Regions from separate parts of the Actinomadura sp. NEAU-AAG7 genome, predicted to be linked through region 1. Evidence: predicted binding sites of a transcription regulator. Region 1 holds the regulator's gene; the other holds the start of a gene.
The links. Region 1 encodes HrcA, which represses chaperone genes, less so after heat shock. Its sites were predicted from a motif close to TTGGCACTCTCNNNNNGAGAGTGCCAA; they were not measured.
Positions count from the first base shown of each region.

Region 2: a site for HrcA is predicted at 1,593-1,619, ahead of groES (co-chaperone GroES). Genes of this name have one in related genera too.

Region 1 is NZ_JAHFZY010000003.1:123,536-127,740, reverse strand. It holds gene dnaJ (molecular chaperone DnaJ) at 1-1,092, opposite strand, end outside; gene hrcA (heat-inducible transcriptional repressor HrcA) at 1,093-2,106, opposite strand; gene KLI87_RS15165 (DUF3097 domain-containing protein) at 2,361-3,185, shown strand; gene KLI87_RS15160 (DUF4870 domain-containing protein) at 3,228-3,881, shown strand; gene hemW (radical SAM family heme chaperone HemW) at 3,911-4,205, opposite strand, start outside.
Region 2 is NZ_JAHFZY010000004.1:259,003-263,207, reverse strand. It holds gene groL (chaperonin GroEL) at 1-1,075, opposite strand, end outside; gene groES (co-chaperone GroES) at 1,161-1,472, opposite strand; gene KLI87_RS20265 (SAM-dependent methyltransferase) at 1,717-2,946, shown strand; gene KLI87_RS20260 (apolipoprotein A1/A4/E domain-containing protein) at 3,610-4,205, shown strand, end outside.

The DNA.
Region 1 (4,205 bases):
CTGCCCGGGGGCGAACTTGCCGGGCGGGCGCTCCTCGCCGCGGAGCTTGGCGAGCCGCCGCAGCAGCTCCTCCTGCTCCTCGTCGAGCCGGCCGGGGGTCTCCACGTTCACGTGGATCATCAGGTCGCCGCGGCCGCTCTCGTTCAGGTGCCGGACGCCGCGCCCGTACAGCGTGATGACCTGCCCGGACTGCGTGCCCGGCTTGATGTCGACGCCCTCGGCGGCGTCCAGCGTCTCGACCGTGACGCTGGTGCCGAGCGCGGCGGCCGTCATCGGGATCTCGACCGTGCAGTGCAGGTCGTCGCCCTCCCGCTCGAAGATCGGGTGGGCCTTCTCCACGATCTCCAGGAACAGGTCGCCGGGCGGGCCGCCGCCGGGGCCGACCTCGCCCTCCCCCGCGAGCTGGATGTGGATGCCGTTCTCGACGCCCGCCGGGATCTTCACCTTGACCGTGCGGCGCGTGCGGACCCGGCCGTCGCCCGAGCACTCGGCGCACGGGTTGCGGATCACCGAGCCGAAGCCGCCGCAGGCCGGGCAGGGCCGGGCCGTCATGACCTGGCCGAGGAACGAGCGCTGCACCTGCTGCACCTCGCCCCGGCCGTGGCACGTCTCGCACGACTCGGGGTGGGTGCCCGGCGCGCAGCCGGAGCCCTCGCAGGCCGTGCAGGCGACCGCGGTGTCGATCGACAGCTCGCGGGTCGTGCCGAACGCCGTCTCCGCGAGGTCGAGCTCGACCCGCAGCGTGGCGTTGCGCCCGCGCCTGGCCCGCGACCGGGGGCCGCGCGAGGCGGCGGTGCCGAAGAAGGCGTCCATGATGTCGCTGAAGGGGAACCCGGCGCCGCCGAAGCCGCCCGCGCCCGCGCCGGCCCCGCCGGACGCGAACGGGTCCGCGCCGAGGTCGTACATCTCGCGCTTCTTCGGGTCGGAGAGCACCTCGTAGGCCTGGGTGATCTCCTTGAACCTCTCCTGCGTCTCCGGGTCCGGGTTGACGTCCGGGTGGAGCTCGCGCGCGAGGCGGCGGTAGGCCTTCTTGACCTCGTCGGCGCTGGCGTCGCGGCGGACGCCCAGGGTCGCGTAGTAGTCGTTGGCCACTTACGACCCCGCCAGGATCTGACCCACGTAGCGTGCCACTGCCCGTACCGCTCCCATCGTGCCGGGGTAATCCATGCGTGTCGGCCCGAGCACTCCGAGCCGGGCCAAGGTGAGGTCGCCCACGCCGTAGTCGGCGGCGACGACCGAGGTCGATCGGAGCCCCTCGTCGGGGTTCTCGGTGCCGATCCGCACCGTAAGGGTAGAGGAGTCGCCGGTCTCGCCGAGCAGCCGCATGAGGACCACCTGCTCCTCCAGCGCCACCAGCACGTCCCGCAGGCTCTGCGAGAAGTCCACGGCGGCGAGGTTCGCCGCCCCCGCGAAGACGATCTTCTCCTCGTGCTTGTCGACGAGCGTCTCCAGCAGCACCGACAGCACCGACGCCGCCAGCGGCCGGTCGTCGGCGCCCACCTTGTCGGGGAGGTCCGCGATCGCGGTGGGCACGTCGCCGAGCCCGAGGCCGTCCAGGCATGTGTTGAGCAACGCCCGCAGGTGGCCGATCGATTCCTCGGAGACCCCGCCGTGGGTCTCGATGACCCGCTGCTCCACCCGTCCCGTGTTGGTGATCAGGACGAGCAGCAGCCGCCCCTCGGCGACCGGGACCAGCTCCACGTGCCGCACCGACGAGCGGGTCAGCGACGGGTACTGCACGACCGCGACCTGCCGGGTGAGCTGCGCGAGGAGCCGCACCGTCCGGCCGACGACGTCGTCGAGGTCGTAGGCGCCCGACAGGAACGTCTCGATCGCGCGGCGCTCGGCGACCGACAGCGGCTTGATCGTCGACAGCCGGTCGACGAACAGCCGGTAGCCCTTGTCGGTCGGGACGCGGCCCGCGCTCGTGTGCGGCTGGGCTATGTACCCCTGCTCCTCCAGCACGGCCATGTCGTTGCGGATGGTGGCCGAGGACACGCCGAGGTTGTGCCGGTCCACCAGGGCCTTGGAGCCCACCGGCTCGTTCGTGGAGACGTAGTCCTCGACTATGGCGCGCAGGACCGCGAGTTTCCGGTCGTCCAACACCTGGTCACCTCCTTCATCCCCTGCCGCGCTCCCCGCCGCGGGCCCCATTCGTCACTCGCCACCGGCCTGCACCGCTGGCACTCCGTACTTCCGAGTGCCAAGTGTACGGCCCGGAGGCGCCGGACTGCAGAGGCCGCGGCCCCCGCGTCCCCCGCGACTTCCCCCGCCGTGCCCCCGCGGCGGGCCGGGGAAGGAGCGGCGGCACGCTTCCGGACGGCTGCGCGATCTTATCCTTCCGGTTAATGTGCGGAACCGTGCGGAGTAAGAACTACGGAAACGACGTGCTGTCCGGCGACTGGCGACGGCCCCGCAAAGGCCAGATACCCGAGATTCCGGCCGAACCCGGCCTCGTGGCCGAGGACCCCGGCAGCGGTTTCTGCGGCGCGGTCGTCGGCTGCGACAAGTTCGGCGTCACACTGGAGGACCGGTTCGGCAAGCGGCGGGTGTTCCCGCTCACCAAGTCGGGGTTCCTCATCGACGGGAAGCCGGTGACGCTCGTCCGTCCCGCCGCCCCGGAGGCGGGGGCGGCGGGGCCCGCCCGGTCGGCGTCCGGTTCGATCGCGGTGCGCGGGGCGCGGGCCAAGGTGGCCAAGGAGAGCCGCATCTACGTGGAGGGCGTCCACGACGCGGAGCTGGTGGAGAAGATCTGGGGGCACGACCTCCGGGTCGAGGGCGTCGTCGTGGAGTACCTGGAGGGCGTGGACGACCTGCCCGCCATCGTCGAGGAGTTCGCCCCGGGCGAGGGGCGGCGGCTCGGCGTCCTCGTCGACCATCTCGTCGAGGGGTCCAAGGAGAGCCGGATCGCCGCGCGGGTCACCTCCCCGCACGTCCTCGTCACCGGGCACCCCTTCATCGACGTCTGGGAGGCCGTCAAGCCCGCCGCCGTGGGCATTTCCGCCTGGCCGCGCATCCCTCGCGGCGTACCCTGGAAGGAAGGGGTTCTCGCCGAGCTCGGCTGGGGGGACGACGTGGGTGCCGGTTGGAAGCGGATACTCCGCTCGGTCGACACCTACACCGACCTCGAACCGGCCCTGCTCGGACGCGTAGAGGAACTCATCGACTTCGTGACCGCCTTCTGACCACGGCCCGTCCGACGGGCGGTGCCGGTAAGGAGCACCGCGATGACGCACGGGCAACCCGAGCAGCCGGGCGGCCAGGGGCACCAGCCTCCGCAGGGGCCGCCGGGCTGGGACACCCAGCCCGGAGCCGGGCAGCAGGGCTACGGCCAATCCGGGTACGGCCAATCCGGGTACGGGCAGCAGGACTACGGGCAGCAGGGCTACGGCCAGCAGGGGTACCAGCAGCAGCCCGGGTACGGGCAACCGGGCTACGGGGCACCGTCCCAGGGATATGGGCAGCAGCCCGGCTACGGCCAGGGCGGGTACGGGCAGCAGCCGGGCTACGGCGGGCAGGTCCAGCCGTACGGGCCTCCCGGCGCGCCCGGGACGACGACCTCCGATGAGCGGACGTGGGCGCTGATGACCCACATCGGCCAGTTCCTGCTGGGCTTCATCGCCCCGCTGCTGGTCTTCCTGATCAAGAAGGACACCTCGCCGTTCCTGCGGCACCACGGCGCGCAGGGCCTCAACTTCGCGATCACCCAGTTCGTCTACCTCATGATCAACTTCGTGCTGATGTTCGTGCTGATCGGGTTCGTCACGATCTTCGTGCAGGCCGTCGCGGAGATCATCTTCCTGATCCTGGCGGGCGTCGCGGGCAACCGGGGCGAGTGGTACCGCTACCCCTCGTTCATGGCCTGGCCGATGGTCACCTGAGGCGTTCGCGCGGTTGCCCGAGAGTCAGGTCAGGTCAGGTCGCGGACGACGGCGTCGGCGAGCAGGCGGCCGCGCAGGGTCAGGACGGCGCGGCCGCCATCGAAGGGCGCGGGCTCCAGCAGGCCGTCCGCGACGGCGCGGCGGGCGGCCCGCTCGTCCAGCAGGTCCACCGGGCAGCCCTCCGCGAGCCGCAGCTCCAGCATGATCCGCTCGATGCGGCGGTCGGCCGCGTCCAGCACCTCGCGCGCGTGCGCCGGGGTCGTCCCCTCGGCGAGGCGGGCGGCGTGCGCGGCGGGGTGCTTGACGTTCCACCAGCGCGTGCCG
Region 2 (4,205 bases), on a different contig from region 1:
CCCAGTCGGAGTCGGAGTTGTCGATCTCGACCTTGATCTGGTTGACCCGCGCCGCGATGTCGTCCGAGGAGCCCTCACCGTCGACGATGGTGGTGGCGTCCTTGGTGACGGTGATGCGGCGGGCGCGGCCGAGGTCCTCCAGGCCGATGGAGTCGAGCTTGAGGCCGATGGCCTCGCTGACGACCTGGCCGCCGGTGAGGGTGGCCATGTCGCCCAGCATCGCCTTGCGGCGGTCGCCGAAGCCCGGCGCCTTCACGCCGACGGAGGTGAAGGTGCCGCGGATCTTGTTGGCGACCAGCAGCGCCAGGGCCTCGCCCTCGACGTCCTCGGCCACCACGAGCAGCGGCTTCTTGGTCTGGGCGACCTTCTCGGCCAGCGGCAGGAACTCCTGCACGTTGGAGATCTTGCCGTCCACGATGAGCACGTAGGCGTCCTCCAGGACGGCCTCCATGCGCTCGGGGTCGGTCACCATGTGCGGCGACAGGTAGCCCTTGTCGAACTGGAGGCCCTCGGTGAACTCCAGCTCCAGGCCCATCGTGTGGGCCTCCTCGACGGTGATGACGCCGTCCTTGCCGACCTTCTCGAACGCCTCGGCGATCAGCTCGCCGATCTGCGCGTCCTGCGCGGAGATGGTCGCGACGTGCGCGATCTCGCTCTTCTCCTCGACCTCGCGGGCCGACTTGAGGAGCTGGTCGGACACGTACTGGGCGGCGGTGTCGATGCCGCGCTTGAGGCTCAGCGGCGAGGCGCCCGCGGCCACGTTGCGGGTGCCCTCGCGGACCAGCGCCTGCGCGAGCACGGTCGCCGTGGTGGTGCCGTCGCCCGCGATGTCGTTGGTCTTGGTCGCCACTTCCTTGGCGAGCTGGGCCCCGAGGTTCTCATAGGGGTCCTCCAGCTCCACCTCGCGGGCGATGGTGACGCCGTCGTTGGTGATCGTCGGCGCGCCGAACTTCTTGTCGATGACGACGTTGCGGCCGCGCGGGCCGATCGTCACCTTGACGGCGTCCGCGAGAGCGTTGACGCCGCGCTCAAGAGCCCGGCGCGCGTCCTCCTCGAACTCCAGGATCTTCGCCATGCGGATACTCCTTGTTCACGCGATCCGCCCCGGCCACCCCGCCGAAGGCGGCGCGGACCGGGGCGGGTGCATCACGTCTCGGTGATTACTTCTCGATGACCGCGAGGACGTCGCGGGCCGAGAGAACGAGGTAGTCCTCGTTGTTGTACTTGACCTCGGTGCCGCCGTACTTGCTGTAGAGCACGACCTCGCCGACCTTGACGTCGACGGGCACGCGCTCGCCCTTGTCGTCGACGCGACCCGGGCCAACGGCAAGGACGGTGCCCTCCTGGGGCTTCTCCTTGGCGGTGTCCGGAATCACCAGGCCCGACGCGGTGGTGGTCTCGGCCTCAAGCGGCTGGACGACGATGCGGTCCTCAAGCGGCTTGAGAACAACCTTGGTGGCGGTCGTCACGATCTGACCTCCCCTTCGATTGGTCCTCGGCCGGCCACGGCTGACCGACCGGCACATGTGACAGAAGAGGCGACCCTGGACCGGCCTGTCGTCGCGGGTGCCAGACCGACCTTGTCGCTGTGTTTGGCACTCTCGCGGTGAGAGTGCCAGTGTGGAGACTATTCCGTGCCCGGTAGCCCGTCAACACGGACACGAAGGCGCCGGTCGGACGGCCGCGCGGCGTTCACGGGGCGATAACTTCCAGCTTATGGACATCGCGTCGTTCCGGGCCCTGCTGACCCCCGAGGGGCAGGACGTCCTGGAGGAGGCCGCCGCCGCGGACCTCGGCGAGGGCGCGCTGCTCGGCACGGCGTCGCGGCTGCGCGGGCGGCACGATCCCGCGCTGGTCGCGGCCGCGCTGACGCAGGCGCGGTTCCGCGAACGCGCGCTGGCCAAGTTCGGACGGGACGCCCGCCGCATGTACTTCACCCAGGCCGGGCTCGAACAGTCGACCCGGGCGAGCGTGGCGGCGCACCGCACGCGCCGGTTCGCCGGACGCTCCGGGGCGACGCTCGAACTGGGGTGCGGGATAGGCGCCGACCTGATCGCCCGAGCGCGCGCCGGCCTCGCCGGGGACGGCGTGGAGATCGACCCGCTGACGGCCGAGGTGGCGAGGGCGAACGTGGCCGCGTTCGGGTTGGAGGACGTCGCGTCCGTCCGGGTGGGGGACGCGACAGAGGAGCGAACGGATGGCTATGCGGCCGTCTTCGCCGATCCGGGGCGCCGTACCGCGCGCGGCCGCGTCTTCGATCCGCGTTCCTATGAGCCGCCGCTCGACACGGTCCTGGAAATGGCGGGACGGGTTCCGGCCGCATGCGTGAAGGTCGCGCCCGGGATTCCGCACGAGACCGTACCGGAGGGCGCCGAAGCGGAGTGGGTGTCGGTCGGAGGGGACGTGAAGGAGGCCGCCCTGTGGATGGGCGACCTCGCGGGAGACGTGGGCCGCAGGGCGACGCTGCTCCCCAACGACACCTCGTCCGGCGCTCTGGAGGAGGGGCACACGCTCACGCCGGGCGGGCTGGGCGATCCGGACGTGCGCCCCTGGGGCCGGTTTCTCTACGAGCCCGACGGCGCGGTGATCCGCGCGCATCTGGTCGCGGAGGTCGCCGACCTGGTCGGCGGCGGGCTGGCCGATCCGCGGATCGCCTACGTCACCTCCGACGTGCTGCGTCCGACGCCGTTCGCCGCCGCCTACGAGATCGAGGACGTGCTGCCGTTCTCGGTGAAGCGGCTGCGCGCGGAACTGCGCCGCCGCGAGGTCGGCGTGCTGACGGTCAAGAAGCGCGGCTCGGCCGTGGACGTCGACCGGCTGCGCCGCGACCTCGGCTTCGGCGGGCGCCGCAAGCCCGAAGGGGGCGCGCTGACGGTCGTGGTGACCCGCGTCGGCGACGCCCCGGTGGCGCTGCTGACCCGCCCGGACGCGGCGCCCGGCCGCTAATCGGGCCAAAGATCTTCCGCGCGGACGGGGAACGCCAAGCGGTCCCGGGCGACGCGCCACGGCGGCGCAAATCATCGGCGTATTCCGGCATTGCGTTGTCCACGGTTCTCCCCTTCCCGGCAAGACCGGGGCCCGGCGCGGGAATCGGTTCCGCCGGGATCCTCAGGCGAAGAAACACCAAGGCAGGTTCAGCCGCCGGGCGGCGGGCACACCCAAATGCGACTCTGAAATGGCCCGCCGCCGACAGGCGGACGGCGCGCCCCGGCCGGCGCCCACCGCGCCGACCGTCCGCGAGCCGGGACGCGAACTGACGATGTTGGACGAGATGTACGGACAGAACCCCGCCGCGAACCCGGCCGCGCATGCCCCGCACCCCCGCGCGGCACCGTACATGACCCGACCAACCCCCCGATGACCGACTAATCAGAAATTTCCCTCACGCCCTGCGAACCATCGCTTTTCCCCTCAATGGGATAACAGGCACATTCCGCAGAACTCACAATGTTCCCAGCTCCCCGTTTTCGTGGCGGTGCCCACGCACTACAGTGGCGACTTCACGATTCAATGCCGTGCGCCAATTCGTCGCGTCGGCACACGAAGGAGCATCGGGTGGAAACGAATCACAACTTCCTGCAGACGGGGGGTCAACCGGTCTCGGATCGGATGCGGGAGTTGCTCGCCCGTGCGGCGCAGGACCACGTCTACGAACAGCGCTCCCAGGGCCAGGTCCTGGACGAGATCCGCCAGCGGCTCGAAGGCATGGAGTGGCTGCTCCGCGAGGTCCGCGAGCGGGAGCTGAGCGGGCTGACCGGGCAGATCGACAGCGTTCGCGGGCAGGTCGACGACCTGTCCAGCAAGCCCCCGGAGTGGGCCGAGGGGCTGGCCGAGCACATCGAGGCGTTCGGCGAGCGGGTCAAGCCCGTCGCCGAGCTCCCCGCGCTGTGGGCCGACGTGGGCGTCGTCGCCGAGAACGTCGACGAGGGCCTGACGCGCATCCAGGCCGTCCTCGACTCCGCGCAGCACATCACCGAGGCCACGCAGCAGGCCGCGCAGCGCATGGACGAGATGGCCAAGCGGCTCGACCGGCTCCAGGGCAGCATGGAGGCCGCGTCCGTCCGCTTCAACCGGCTCGACAAGTCGCTCGCCGAACTCGGCCACCGGTCCGAGCGGCTGGAGCACTCGATCAACGGCGTCACGGCGCGGGTCGACCAGGCGCTCGGTGAGATGGCCGAGCGGATGGAGCAGGGGCTTGAGGCCGT